Regions from separate parts of the Devosia sp. A369 genome, predicted to be linked through region 1. Evidence: predicted binding sites of a transcription regulator. Region 1 holds the regulator's gene; the other holds the start of a gene.
What was found. Region 1 encodes PhoB, which activates phosphate uptake and scavenging genes when phosphate is short. Its sites were predicted from a motif close to TGTCATNNANCTGTCAT; they were not measured.
Positions count from the first base shown of each region.

Region 2: ACX3OZ_RS02760 (esterase-like activity of phytase family protein) is a predicted target of PhoB. The motif match lies at 2,774-2,790, and genes of this name have one in related genera.

Region 1 covers NZ_JBTMWV010000016.1:36,830-44,819, reverse strand. Annotated here, with positions in the region: gene pstA (phosphate ABC transporter permease PstA) at 1-743, shown strand, start outside; gene pstB (phosphate ABC transporter ATP-binding protein PstB) at 814-1,596, shown strand; gene phoU (phosphate signaling complex protein PhoU) at 1,623-2,333, shown strand; gene phoB (phosphate regulon transcriptional regulator PhoB) at 2,483-3,184, shown strand; gene ACX3OZ_RS16195 (MFS transporter) at 3,352-4,977, opposite strand; gene ACX3OZ_RS16190 (aldehyde dehydrogenase family protein) at 5,155-6,594, opposite strand; gene ACX3OZ_RS16185 (fumarylacetoacetate hydrolase family protein) at 6,618-7,769, opposite strand; gene ACX3OZ_RS16180 (SIMPL domain-containing protein) at 7,950-7,990, shown strand, end outside.
Region 2 covers NZ_JBTMWV010000001.1:548,331-555,594, forward strand. Annotated here, with positions in the region: gene ACX3OZ_RS02755 (AsmA family protein) at 1-425, opposite strand, end outside; gene ACX3OZ_RS02760 (esterase-like activity of phytase family protein) at 538-2,709, opposite strand; gene ACX3OZ_RS02765 (ATP-dependent helicase) at 2,911-5,250, shown strand; gene ACX3OZ_RS02770 (putative quinol monooxygenase) at 5,237-5,536, opposite strand; gene ACX3OZ_RS02775 (50S ribosomal protein L11 methyltransferase) at 5,642-6,511, shown strand; gene ACX3OZ_RS02780 (hypothetical protein) at 6,642-6,773, opposite strand; gene ACX3OZ_RS02785 (hypothetical protein) at 6,900-7,031, opposite strand; gene ACX3OZ_RS02790 (aminopeptidase P family protein) at 7,147-7,264, shown strand, end outside.

The DNA.
Region 1 (7,990 bases):
TCTCCAACGGCTTTGCCTGGTCGATCTTCACCAATGTCGATAGCCGCGCCGCGCCTGCCTCCGCCGGCCTGCTTGGGGCTTTCGTCGGCACCCTGTGGATGATGCTGATCGTCATCGTTCTGGCCGTGCCCATCGGGGTCGCCAGCGCCATCTACCTCGAAGAATTCGCGCCCAAATCCCGGCTGACCGATTTCATCGAGGTCAATATCAACAACCTCGCCGCCGTGCCCTCCATCGTCTTCGGCCTGCTCGGCGCCGCCGTGTTCATCAACTGGATGCATCTGCCGATCTCCGCCCCCATCGTCGGCGGTCTGGTGCTCACTTTGATGACGCTGCCCACCATCATCATCGCCACGCGCGGCGCGCTGCTTGGCGTCTCCCCGGCTCTGCGCCAGGCTGCGCTCGGCATGGGTGCCTCCAAGACCCAGATGGTGTTCCATCACGTGCTGCCGGTCACCTTCCCCTCGATCCTGACCGCCACCATTCTCGGCGTCGCCCATGCTTTGGGCGAAACCGCGCCGCTGCTGCTGATCGGCATGAAGGCCTTCGTCGCCCAGGTGCCGATGACCCCCTTCGATCAGGCCACTGCCTTGCCGGTGCAGATTTACCTCTGGCAGGGCAATGAAAACCGCAATTTCTTCGAACCCCGCACCGCCGCCGCCATCATGGTCCTGCTTGCCGTGATGATCTGCCTCAACGGCGTTGCCATCTACCTGCGCTCGCGCCTCGAAAAGCGCGCCTAGCTAAAGGACATCCCAAATGGATATGGTCGCCAGCACGGTTAAGATGACCCAGCAATCAGTGAATAGCGCAATGAACCCCATCGACGCCCTCGACCGCCCGATCCGCCTCACCGCCCGCGACGTCACCGTGCATTACGGTGCCAAGCAGGCCCTGTTCGGCATTTCGATCGACATTCCCGACCGCGCCGTCACCTCCTTCATCGGCCCCTCCGGCTGCGGCAAGTCCACCTTCCTGCGCTGCATCAACCGCATGAACGACACCATTGACGGCGCCAAGGTCGGCGGCGTCATCAAGCTCGACGGCGAAGACATTTACGATCCCAGCCTCGACGTGGTCGAACTGCGCGCCCGCATCGGCATGGTGTTCCAGAAGCCCAATCCCTTCCCCAAGTCGATCTACGAAAACGTCGCCTACGGCCCCAAAATCCACGGCCTCGCCCGCTCCAAGACCGACCTCGACGAAATCGTCGTCAACTCGCTGCGCAAGGCGGGCCTGTTCAACGAGGTCAAGGATCGCCTCAACGAGCCCGGCACCGGTCTGTCCGGTGGCCAGCAGCAGCGTCTCTGCATCGCCCGCGCCATTGCCGTCGGTCCCGAAGTCATCCTGATGGACGAGCCCTGCTCGGCCCTGGACCCCATCGCCACCGCCATCATCGAAGAGCTGATCGACGAGCTGCGCGAAAACTACACCATCGTCATCGTCACCCACTCGATGCAGCAGGCCGCCCGCGTCAGCCAGAAGACCGCGTTCTTCCATCTGGGCAATCTGATCGAGGAAGGCGTCACCGAAGACATCTTCACCAATCCGGTCAACAAGCAGACCCAGGATTACATCATGGGCCGCATCGGCTAACGCCCGCGCCCTAAGAGGAATTACCCATGTCCCCGACTGGCACCGACCATATCGTTACCGCCTATAGCGACGAGCTGACGCAACTGGCCCAATCCATCGCCGAGATGGGCGGCCAGGTTGAAGTCGCCATCGAGAACGGCACCAAGGCCCTGCTCAAGCTCGACCGCGAGCTGGCCGACCTCACCATCATCGCCGATCAGCGCATTGACGACATGCAGCGCCAGATCGACGAAATGGCCGTCTCGATGATCGCCCGCCGCCAGCCCATGGCGTCCGACCTGCGCGCCATCATCACTTCCATCCACGTCGCCAATGACCTCGAACGCGTCGGCGACATGGCCAAGCAGTTGGCCCGCCGCTCGCTCAAGCTCGAAGGCCTCAATCTGCAGCCCAGCTTCTATAACGGCGTCAAGAACATGACGGCCTTGGTGCTGCGCCAGATCAAGGATGCGCTGGACGCCTATGCCAGCCGCGACGCCGCCGCCGCCATCGAAGTGTGCAACCGCGACGACGAGGTCGATGCCATGCACACGTCTTTGTTCCGTGAGCTGCTGACCTACATGATGGAAGACCCGCGCAACATCACGCCCTGCACCCATCTGCTGTTCTGCGCCAAAAACCTCGAACGCATCGGCGACCACGCCACCAACATCGCCGAGCGCGCCTATTACCTGCAGACCGGCAAGCAGCTCACCAGCGAAGTCCAGGAACTGCAACGCACCCAGCTCAAGGCCTGATCGGCCTTTCCTCCCCTCCCCCTTGAGGGGAGGGGTCGGGGGTGGGGGTCCATCAGTGACCCGCCAAACCACCCCCTCCCCAGCCCTCCCCTCAAGGGGGAGGGAGATACAAATCGAACGCCGGCGCGCCGGCCCAAGGGGAGCCCCCCATGCCCGCCACCATTCTCGTTGTCGAAGACGAAGGCGATATCGCCATCCTGCTGCGCTATAATCTGGAAGCCGAAGGCTTTGCCGTCGTCACCGCCGAAACCGGCGACGAGGCCCAGCAGGCGGTCCAGGACAAGCTGCCCGACCTGATCCTGCTCGATTGGATGCTGCCCGAAATCTCCGGCATCGAACTGTGCCGACGCTTCCGCGCCCGCGAGGAAACCGCCCGCGTGCCGATCATCATGCTCACCGCCCGCGGCGAGGAAGAAGAGCGCGTCCGGGGCCTCGCCACCGGGGCCGACGACTATGTGGTCAAGCCCTTCTCGGTCCCCGAACTGATGGCCCGCATCCACGCGCTGTTGCGCCGCGCCAATCCCAATCTGGTTACTGCTGCGCTCAAGGTTGGTGATCTCGAACTCGACCGCACCACCCACCGCGTCCGCCGCGCCAGCCGCGACGTCCATCTCGGCCCCACCGAATATCGCCTGCTCGAATATCTGATGCGCCACCCCGGCCGCGTCTATTCGCGTGAACAATTGCTCGATGGCGTCTGGGGCAATGACGTCTATGTTGATGAGCGCACCGTCGACGTGCATATCGGCCGCCTCCGCCGCGCCATCAATCGCGGCAAGGACACCGACCCGATCCGCACCGTCCGCGGCGCCGGCTACGCCTTCGACGAACGCTTCGCCCAGGTGGCGTAAACCCACGGGTGAGCACCATCCCACCCCAAAACGCGGTGTCATCCCGGCCTTGAGCCGGGACCCATCCTGAGATCCAGCCACCGGTTCCATTTCAGGCTGGGCCCCGGCTCAAGGCCGGGGTGACATCGTGGGTGGGCCAAATCTCTACACGTCTGAGGGGTGCCCCCTCAAACCTCCGGAATATCCCTTAACGGCGTATCATCGCTCAGCGGCACCGTCTGCCGTTCGATCAGCCGATGCACCTTCGGCGGCTCGGTCCCCCGATGCAGCGCCCGCAGCTGCTCGCTATTCTCCGCATCCGCCTTGGTGCGCCGCAGATTGTGCCGCACATAGTCGATCCAGGTCGGCACGTGATAGGACTCGGTCCAGATATCGGGATGTTCAAGATCGCGCAGCAGCGCCCATTGCCTGGCCCCGTCGCGGATACGGATGCGGCGCCGCGCCGCCATCAGCGAGAGCAGGCGCGGAATGTCTTCCTGGGCGATGCGATAATCGATCATCACCATGATCGGCCCGCTGCGCGGTCGCATATCGAGTTTCAGGACCGGCTCATTGAAGGTGTCGAGCGGGTTGAGGTCCCGCGAATTGAACTCCGGCAGCGGCAGCCGGAACCCGACCAGCCCACACACCAGCAGCACCAGGCTCGCCATCACCAGGGCGGCCCCCAGCCCGAAGCCATCCGCGCTGGCTCCCCAGACCCAGCTACCCATCGCCATGCCGCCGAACGTGGCGGTCTGATACAGCGAGAGAGCCCGCCCCACCACCCAGCGCGGCGACGACAGCTGGATCGAGACATTGAACAGCGACATCGCCAGCACCCAGCAGCCGCCCGCGGGCAGCAGCGCCAGATGGCTCAGCAGCGGATCGCGGCTCAGCCCGAGCCCCACGCAACTGATGGCAAAGCCGGCACAGGCGAACCGCACGATCACTTCATTGCTGAACCGCTCGCGAATACGGCCATTGAGAAACGCGCCGCCAATCGCCCCCAGCCCGAAGCAGCCCAGCAGCGTGCCATAGACCATCGGGCCGCCGCCCACATATTCACTCGCCACCGAAGGCAGCAGCGCCAAAATCGACACCGCAGCCAGCCCGAACAGGAAGCTGCGAAACAGCACCGTCGTCAGGTTTGGCGACAGCGACACATAGCGCAGCCCCGCCAGGATGGCGCTGCCGAAATCTTCGCGCGGCAGCCGGTTTGGCACGTAATCCGGCTTCCAGCGCAGCAGCGCCACCGTCAGCGGCAGATAGCTCAGCGCATTGAGCGCGAAGGCGGCCGCCGCACCGGCCAGCGCCACGATCACCCCGCCAACCGCGGGGCCGACGCTGCGCATCATGTTGAAGCCCATGGCGTTGAGCGTCACCGCGCCCGGCAGGTCGTGCCGGGGCACGATATCGCCCATCGAAGCCTGCCAGGACGGGTTGAACAACGCCGTGCCGCAGCCGATGAGAAAGGTAAAACTGAGCAACAGCCAGGGCGTCAGCAGCCCCATGAACGCCATCACCGCCAGAACCGCCGAAACCAGCGCCAGCCCGATCTGGGCGATGATCATGACGATGCGGCGGTCGAAATTATCGGCCAGCGCACCCGAGGCCAAGGAAAATACCATGATCGGCAGCGTGGTCGACGCCTGCACCAGCGCCACCATGTTGTGCGAGTCCGTCAGCGTGGTCATCATCCAGCCGGCGCCCACCGACTGCACCAGCCCGCCCAGATTCGATACCAGCGTCGCCGTCCACAGCAGCCGGAAGGTCTCGTGCTTAAACGGTGCCAGCACGGACATTCGCTCAGCCATTACGCACTCTCCCGCTTCACATCGCCTCTAGCTCCGCCATGTGGCCGAACCAAGCCCACAATGGGAGAGAATGCTCTGCTTCGCCAGCCACTAAGTGGCTGGTCCGCTATGTGAAAACGCTCGGGCATAAAAAAACCCTCGGGCCGGGCCCGAGGGTCAAACTCATCGCAGCGCGGATTAGCCGGCTGCGGTGTAAGCCGTCTTCACCACGGTGAAGAACTCCGCCGCATACTTGCCCTGCTCGCGCGGGCCGTAGCTCGAGCCCTTGCGGCCCCCGAACGGCACGTGGAAATCGACGCCGGCGGTCGGCACGTTGACCATCACCATACCGGCTTCGGCATTGCGCTTGAAATGCGTCGCATATTTCAGCGAGGTGGTGACGATGCCGGCGCTGAGGCCGAACTCGGTGTCATTGGCCGTGGCCAGTGCTTCGTCATAATCCTTGACCCGGATGACCGAAGCCACCGGCCCGAAGATCTCTTCGCGGCTGATGCGCATCGAATTGGTCGCTTCGGTAAACAGCGTCGGCTGCAGGAAATAGCCTTCGGTCGCCGACTTCACCAATTCGCCACCGGCCACCAGCTTGGCGCCTTCGGCCTTGCCGATGGCGATATAGTCGGTGTCCTGCTTGAGCTGGCTGGGGTCAACCACCGGCCCGATTTCGGAATTCGCGTCCAGCGCATGACCGACCCGCAGATTGCGCGTCCGCTCGGCCAGTGCCTCGACAAACTTGTCGTGGATGCCTTCGGTGACGATGACGCGCGACGATGCCGTGCAACGCTGCCCGGTCGAGAAAAACGCCGACTGTGCCACGCTCTCGACGGCGGCCTTGAGGTCGGCGTCGTCGAGCACCACGGTCGGGTTTTTGCCGCCCATCTCAAGCTGGAACTTGCGGTTATGCTCAATCGAAGCCGCCGCAACGCGCTTGCCGGTGCCCACCGAGCCGGTGAAGCTGATGGCGTTGACGTCCTTGCTGTCGAGCATGGTCTGGCCGACCACCGAGCCCTTGCCCATCACCAGGTTAAGCACACCCTTGGGCAGGCCGGCCCGCACCAGGATATCGACAATCGCCCAGGTCGAGCCCGGCACCAGATCGGCCGGCTTGATCACCACGGTATTGCCATAGGCCAGCGCCGGCGCGATCTTCCAGGTCGGGATGGCGATCGGGAAATTCCACGGCGTGATGATGCCGATCACCCCGACCGGCTCACGGGTGATTTCCACACCCACGCCGGGGCGGACAGACGCAAGAACTTCGCCAGCTTGCCGCAAGACTTCGCCTGCGAAAAAATCGAAGATTTGCGCCGCGCGGGTCACCTCGCCGATGCCCTCGGGCAGGGTCTTGCCCTCCTCACGGCTGAGCAATTCCCCAAGCTCTGCCTTGCGTTGCAGGATTTCCTGACTGGCTTTGCTGAGGATCGCATGACGCTCCAGAATGCCCGAACGCGACCAGGCCGGGAATGCAGCCTTGGCAGCAGCAATGGCTTGCTTGGTGTCTTCGACGGTAGCGCGGGCGTAAACCCCCACAACTTCAGCGGTATTCGACGGATTGATGTTCTCGATCCCGTCGGAACCCACCCATTCGCCATTGATCAGATTCTTGTGCAATTCAGCCATTTGGGAGTGCCTTTCGGAGGGAGCTAAAGAAGATCGGCCTTGGCCAGGTCGCGCAGCAAATGGCTGGCGCCATAGGTCCAGGGCGGACATTTGGTGGAGAGGTTCACCCTGTTAGATAGGGTGCCCAGCGTCGAAGTCGAGATGGCAACCACGTCGCCGAGCTTGTGGGTAAAGCCCTTGCCGACGCCGCCGCGATCCTTCACCGGAGCGAACATCGTGCCCAGGTAAAGCACCAGCCCATCAGGATATTGGTGATGCCCGCCAATGGTCGCAGCCACCAGGGATTCCGGGGTTCGCGAGATCTGGCTCATCGAGGAATGCCCGTCCAGCACGAAGCCGTCCTCGCCCTCGACCCGCAGCGCAATCTCGGATTGCTTGACCGTTTCCAGCGTAAAATCGCCGTCGAACAGGCGGATGAACGGCCCCAGCGAAGCCGAGGCATTATTGTCCTTGGCCTTGCCCAGCAGCAGCGCCGAGCGGCCCTCGACGTCGCGCAGATTGACGTCATTGCCCAAAGTCGCGCCGATGATTTCGCCCTTGCTGGTCACCACCAGCGCCACTTCCGGCTCCGGATTGTTCCAGCTCGACACCGGATGCAATCCCACCTCGGCGCCATAACCCACTGAACTCATTGGCTGTCCCTTGGTGAAGATCTCGGCGTCCGGCCCGATCCCCACTTCGAGATACTGGCTCCACACGCCCTTCTCGATCAGCGCCGCCTTGACCTTCATCGCCGCGTCCGACCCCGGCACCAGCTCGGACAAATCCATGCCGATCAGCTCGAGAATCTCCCCGCGCAGCGCATCGGCACGCGATTTATCGCCACGCGCCTGCTCTTCGATCACGCGTTCCAGCAGGGAAACGACGAAGGTCACCCCCGAAGCCTTGATCGCCTGCAAATCGATGGGCGACAGCAGGCTTGGCAGGGCGCTGTCAGGGCTTACGGAGGCCGAATTTGCCAGCACTGCCGCAACGCTGCCGAGGTTTTTGCCGGTTGCACTCTGTACGTGCTGGGCCGCATTGCCGCTCTCGGCAATATCGCGCACCGTGGCAAAACCACGGGCCGTGATATCGATCAGATCGCCATCGCGGACCGTGACGATACGAGGATGCGCATGGCCCGGAACGCGGGCGCGCCCCACCAGAGTACCGTCGGGATAATGCCTGTCGCCCATGTTCCGCCCCTAAAATGTCAGGGCAGTGAGTACCCACCGCCGCCTCTAAACGCAAGTCTCATAAGTCATACTTTTGGCGATGAACCAATGTCCACAGCGCCGTTCAAGTTCGGTTCAGCTGCGCCGCAATACTGACGCAATGGATGGGGATTAGTCCCTCACAACCAGATGGAGTCTATCATGCGCCACCTTGCTGCCCTTGTTCCTTTCGCCCTTGTCGC
Region 2 (7,264 bases), on a different contig from region 1:
ACCACCGAAACGCCGCTGCCGAAAAAGCCGCTTTCATCAATGGTGAAATCGATCACCGGCTGGCGCAGCACCAGACGGGTGACGTTGTAATTATCGCGCAGGAAATCCATCAGCGAGAATTCGGCTTCGACGCTGTCGACGGTCGCCGCCGGCTCCTCGGGCGAGCCCACCAGCACATTGGAAAACAGCAGGCGCGGCTGCGGCAGCAGGGTGAACTCAATATCGCCGCGCACCGTCACCGGCGTGCCCAGCACGCTGGTCGCCAGTTCCTCCATCCGGGTGCGATAATCGCTCCATTGGATGAAGTACGGCACGATGAAAGCCCCGGCGAGCACGATGATCGCCAGCGTTCCGACAATGATGTAGATGCGGTTCAGCACTGCACGCGGCCACCCGATTTCCCGCGGCAGAGTGTAGGCAAGCACGCGCCCCGCGCAACCCCGCCATTGCCTTGAATACACGACACGAAATGGCGGCGGCGATTAAATAGCGATGACCGGGCGTCGCCGCCCGGCCATCCATGGCAATTCGGCAGGATCAGAGCGCGCCGATCGACCAGAAGAAGGTCTCGCCCGAGGAGTCGTCCACGCCATCATTGTCGGTGATGACATAGCCATGGCCGGCGGCGTCGACAGCGAAACTCTCCACCTTGTCGACCACATAGCCATTATTGGCCTTGAGGTCGGGAACCAGGTCTCGCACCAGTTCCTTGCTGACGGTCGGCAACTCGCCGCCCAGCGGGGCCGCGACCAGTTCGCTTACCGGCACGCGGTAGATTGCCTTGAGGGCTGCATTGTCGGCGATCTGGTTGTCGCGCTCGATGATGTAGGCGTAGTCGCCCTGCACGGTGATTTCGCTGAGCCCGACCCAGGTGCCTTCGGCGGCCGCCTCGAGCGGATAATGCACCGCGCCCCATTCTTTGGCTTCGGTGTTGTAGGAAACCAGCTTCACCAGACCCTTGGGATCATCCTTCCATTCGCGCTGAATGGCGATCCACAGCGTGTCGCCAATTTTGGCAATGCCTTCCGAACCCGAACGGGTCTCGCCGGCCAGTAGCGCTGCCGGGAAAGCGACCTCATCCTCGATCTCGCCATCCGCATTGACGTGGAACAGCGCATGCGGCGTCAACTTGGCGGTGTCGCCTTCCGAAGCCAGCCAGAAACCGCCTTCGCCGTCCAGCGTGATGCCTTCCAGGTCGAGCTTCTGGGCCGGCACGCCATTGCGGGTAACCACGGTCTTCTTGACGATGCGGGCCGGCTTGGCCGTCGCGTCAATGGTGTAGACCGCCGCTTCGCTGAACGCGCTGTCGCTGACGGCATAGAGAATGCCCGGCTGTTCGGCATCACCCACGGCGCCGGACAACGCGGCCCAGCCGATCGGTTTACCGTCGGCATCGAGATCCGACATGATCTGGGGATAGGCCGGCTCGCCTTCAGCGAGTTCAAAGATCATCACATGCGAACCAGCCAGCCCGTCGGGCGACAGATCGGTCTCGTTGGCCGTGACATAGAGATTGCGCGACGGAATGGCCAAGGCGCCTTCCGGGCCAATGCCCGAGGGCACGGACTGCCAATATTCGGGCTCGCCACCGGTGTCCTTGTAGATCGCCACCAGCGAGGAACGCTCCTGGTTGACGAAGATGAAGTTGGTGTCGCCGAACTTGCCCACTTCCATGCCTTCGGGCTCGACACCTTTGGCGTCCGAGCGGCCTTCCGGATAGTGGCCGAGCTGGGCGGCGATATATTCCATCGACGACCCGCTCTCATAGAGTTCGGTGCCGTCCTTGTGGAAGATGGTGAAACCGCGCGAGCCGCCTTCGTAGTCGCCTTCATTGGCGATGACGACGCGGTCACTATCGAGCCACTGGATTGCGTCGGGCTCGCGCTTGCGGCCATGCTGGCTCTCGGTGAAGCTCAGACGACCATCTTCGGTGGCGTCGATGCCGTCCAGGTCAACACTGCCGGCGCTGAAATCGCTGATGATTTTGCCGGTTTCGCCATTGAGGATGACGATGTGGTTGTTTTCCTGCAGCGTCACCGCCAATTCGTTGAGGCTGTTGAAGTCGGTATATTCCGGTTCGGCATCATCGCCGGCGAAATCAGCAACACCGGCCAGTTCGGTGACCCGCATGGTGCCGCAATCGACGCTGCCGCCGGCCACGTCGAAGAAGGTGATATTGCCGCTGGGCAGTTGCGGGATCACGCCGTCATTGAGGTCTTCGTCGCGCTGGTTTTCCATCGAAATGGCAATCAGCGACGCGTCGAAATTCTTGGCAATGGCGTCGGGCTGGCCGCCCAGATCGCAGGTCGCCTCGATGGTCTTGGTGGCAATGTCGATGATCGCCAGATAACCCGTAGGGGCGGTGAAGTCTGTCGTGGTGTCCGAGGTCACCAGCGCCTTGCCGCCGATCACCGCCACCGAGGTAGGGCCGCCATCCAGCGCCACGAAGCCGGCCGGCTTGGGCGCGGTCGGGTCGGTGATATCGATAAAGCCAATGCCACCCAGCAGCGCATTGGAATAAACCAGCGTCATGCCGTCTTCGGTTGCGGTGATGATTTCGGCCGAGTTCTCGGCCCCCTCTTCGGCATCGGGCGTATTCAGTGCGACCGGGAAGCTGGCAATGCGGTTGAAATACTCGGCAGCGGCGACCGTACCGGTCGTGGCCAGCAACGCCGCCGTGATGGCGGCCAGGTATTTTGGCTTGAACATGATGGAGCCTCGGTTGGAATAGGCTCCGCATAGGGTGGGCACGAGACAGTCCCATGACGCCACCATGACGGATCGGTGACAGCGCCCGCGTTCTATACACCGCACCCGCCAATCCCTATATTGCCCAACGAGAACAAAATAAGATTCGTCAATGCCCGCGCAGTGCGTCCTGCCCCGGACGCCGCGATGGAAAGGCCCTCAATGTCCGGTGATGCTCACCCACTCGATCGCCCCGCTGCCGGGTCGATTACCAGCCAGTTCAAACGGAACCAGGCGCCCGACTATCTGAGCGGCCTCAATGAGGAACAGCGCGATGCCGTGGAGTCCATCGAAGGCCCGTTGCTTGTGCTGGCCGGCGCCGGCACCGGCAAAACACGGGTACTGACCACCCGCATCGCCCACATCATCAATACCAACCGCGCCTGGCCAGGCCAGATCCTATCGGTGACCTTTACCAACAAGGCCGCCCGGGAAATGAAGGAGCGCATCGAAAAGCTCGTGCCGCGGCTCGATGCCATGCCCTGGATGGGCACCTTCCACTCGATCGGCGCCCGCATCCTGCGTCAGCACGCCGGGCTGGTGGGCCTGACCAGCTCCTTCACCATCGTGGATACCGACGATCAAATCCGGCTGATCAAGCAGTTGCTCGTCGCCGACAATATCGATGAGAAGCGTTGGCCCGCCAAGCAGTTCGCCGGAATGATGGATGGATGGAAGAACAAGGGCCTGCTGCCAAAGGATGTGTCGCCGGCCGATAGCGGCAGCTATGCCAATGGTCGTGGCGGCAAGCTCTACGCCGCCTACCAGGCCCGGCTTAAAGCGCTGAACGCCGCCGATTTTGGCGACCTGCTGCTGGAGTGTATCCGGCTGTTCAAGGAAAATCCGGACGTGCTGGCGGAGTACCATCGCAAGTTCAAATACATGCTGGTGGACGAATATCAGGACAGCAACGTCGCCCAATATCTCTGGCTGCGCCTGCTGGCTCAGGGGAAACCAGCCAGCGAAGCCAATATCTGCGTCGTGGGCGACGACGATCAGTCGATCTATGGCTGGCGTGGCGCCGAGGTCGACAACATCCTGCGCTTCGAAAAGGACTTTCCGGGCGCCAAGGTCATAAAGCTCGAGCGCAACTACCGCTCGACCTCGAACATCCTCAAGGCCGCCTCCAACATCATCGCCTTCAACGAAAGCCGCCTCGGCAAGACGCTGCAGACCGATGTGGGCGAAACTGGCGAGCCAGTCTCTGTCACCCAAGTCTGGGACAGCGAGGAAGAGGCGCGCACGGTCGGCGAAGAGATCGAACAATATCAGCGCGGGGGCGAGAGCCTCAACTCCATGGCAATTCTGGTCCGTGCCTCCTTTCAGATGCGCGAGTTCGAAGAGCGCTTCATTACCCTCGGCCTCAATTACCGCGTCATCGGCGGCCCGCGCTTTTACGAGCGCAAGGAAATCCGGGACGCTCTGGCCTATCTGCGTCTCGTCGCCCAACCTGCCGACGATCTTGCCTTCGAACGCATCATCAATGTTCCCAAGCGCGGCATAGGCGACGCCACGCTAAAAATGCTGATGGAGACGGCGCGGCACCAGAACATGCCGCTGCTGGCAGCCACCCGCCTGCTGCTCGAAACCGAGGAACTCAAGTCCAAGCAGCGCACGACCTTGGGTAGCCTGGTAGGCCAGTTCGAAGACTGGGCGTTCCGCACCGCGACGTTGCAGCCTTTCGAACTCGTTGAGCAGATCCTCGAAGAGAGCGGCTACACCGACATGCTCAGCGCCGACAAATCCGTTGAGTCCGAGGGCCGCAAGGAAAACCTCAAGGAACTGAGCCGCGCCATGGGAGAATTCGACACCCTTGGTGGCTTCCTCGAACACATCGCCCTGGTCATGGACCGCGATAACGCCGATGCCGCCGACGCCGTCACCATCATGACCCTGCATGGCGCCAAGGGGCTTGAGTTCAACACTGTCTTCCTGCCCGGCTGGGAAGAAGGCACCTTCCCCAGCCAGCGGTCGATGGATGAAAGCGGCCGAGCTGGGCTCGAGGAGGAACGTCGTCTCGCCTATGTCGGCATCACCCGTGGCCGCAAGCGCGTGCGCATCTCCGCCGCGCAAAACCGCCGCATCCACGGCCTTTGGCAATCGGCCATTCCTTCCCGCTTTCTCGATGAACTCCCCGCCGATGCGGTGGAAGTCACCGATACCGGCTCATCCTATGGCGGCTATGGCTATGGCGGCGGCGCCAGCAGCCGCTTCAACAAGGCCGACCCATTCGAGAGTGTCTACGAAACCCCCGGCTGGGCTCGCGCCCGCGCCCAACAGGCCAGCCGCAAGGGCGGCGGCCCGCTGACCATCGATGGCGATCTCGTAGCCCGCTCGGTTGACCTGGGCAATGACCGCTCGGCCTTCGGCATGGGCGAGCGGGTGTTCCACCTCAAATTTGGCTACGGCGCCATTGCCGATATCGAGGGCAACAAGCTGACCATCGATTTTGAAAAGGCCGGCCGCAAGAAGGTGCTGGAGAGTTTTATCAAGAAGGCATAAGCCCGATTCCGCCCAGCGGCTCGGTTTCGATCTGCTGGTCAAAGCCGGCAATGAGCGGCCGCGCCTTGGCGATAGTGGCCTGCACCTGCGGCAGCTTGAGCGATGCGGCGTGGCTGTCCTTGCTGTCCCAAACTTCGGTGATCCAGATGCCCTCAGCGCTGACCAGATCGCGAGCGATGACATAGCTACGGCAGCCCGGCATGGGCGCGTTGCCCTCAAGCATGATCGTGAGCAATTCCTCGCGCTTGCCCGGCGGTGCCAGCATCCTGCCCATCAATCCAAACATTGCCTGCCTCCATCAAATCTGGCGCATCCCGGCCGATGCGGGGATAAGTCAGATTGACCTAGCGATGGACTTATCGCAACTAGGCGCTGAACAGAGGATTTCCCCATGGCCGTCGACCAGCTCTCCGCCCCGCTCACCAAGGATCAGGCCTATGCCCTGGTCGATGCCGTCATGGAGCGGGACGATCTGGCGCTGACCGCCTCGGCGCATGAGAATGAAGAGACCGGGGAATGGTTTTTCGAAGCAACCTGCGAGAGCCCGCCCAATGTAGATGCCTTTGTTGAGCTGGCGCGGCAGACCCTGGGCGGCGTGGTGGAATTTTCCGTCGCCCCCATCGATCCCGACATCAACTGGGTCGCCAAGTCGCTGGAAGGCCTGGCACCGGTCATCGCGGGTGGCTTTTACGTTTATGGCAGCCATGAAACCGGGCCAATTCCCGAAGGGCTGACCCCGATGAAAATCGATGCGGCACAAGCCTTTGGCACCGGTCACCACGAAACCACCACCGGGTGCCTCGAAGCCATCGACAAAGTGCTCAAGCGCCGCTCGCCGCAGCGCATGATCGACGTCGGCACCGGCACCGGCGTGCTCGCCATCGCGCTGGCCAAGCGGACCCAGCTGACGGTGATCGCCAGCGATATCGACCCAATTTCGGTGACCACCACCATCGACAATGCCGTCCACAACGGTGTCGGTCCGCAGATCGTCGCGCTGGAAGCGACCGGCGTCGACCACCCCGAAATCCAGAAAAATGCGCCTTATGATCTGCTCGTGGCCAATATTCTGGCCGGCCCGCTAATGGCGCTGGCCCCGGCCATGGCCGCTGTGGCCCAGCCCGGCGCGACGGTAATCCTGTCCGGTATCTTGGAGCATCAGGCCCCCGGCGTCATCGATGCCTATACGCGCGAAGGGCTGGTGCTGAACGAGCAGTTGCAGCGCAAGGAATGGTCGACGCTGATCCTCGAACGGCCCTGACGCCTTTCCACCCACAGTGTCACCCCGGCCTTGAGCCGGGGCCCATCCCCAGATCACCCTGCCTAAAAAGCAAAATCCCCGAAGCGGGCTCCGGGGATCGACAGTGTCGTCAGCAATTCCTGCGGCATCCTTACGGACGCTTGGTGAACGCGCCGATCAGCTGGTGCTGCATGCGATAGCTGACCTGGCGGTTCGATTCACGACCACGGGCGTCGAGGACGGAGCCCAGGGCCTTGCGGAAATCGTTCTTGCTCTCGGTCATTTTCTGTCTCCATGCACGCGATGACGGAAGTCTGTTGCCGCCGTCATGCTCTGTTTAGGCTGGCGGGTAGGATTTGGTTAGGTCCTTTGTCTCAGACCAGCCCTGCGTCCCCCGCAAGTCCCGTTACTATTTGGTAAATTTGTTGTTCAGGCGCGGGTAGCTGCGCTCGAAGCGCTCGACATAGAGGCGTGCTTCGCGCTCGCGGCCGGCGATCAGCGCGTCAAATGCCCGCGCTACGAAATTCTTGTCCTTGCCCATCTTCGTTCTCCTTGGTTCTGCGACTAAGGTAGGCGGTAGTGGGCGATATGCCATGCCCAAAGCCGCACAACAGCCATGTCCGGGGCGCAGCCCGGCGCAAGGAACCGATCCGTTCATGACCGCAAAGAGCTTTCCAGCCACCATTTTCCAGAGCTTTGAGGAAAAAACCGACAGCAAGACAGTCGCTCCGCGTCTTGCCGCATTGCGCGAAGCGATGAGTCAGGCCGGGGTGG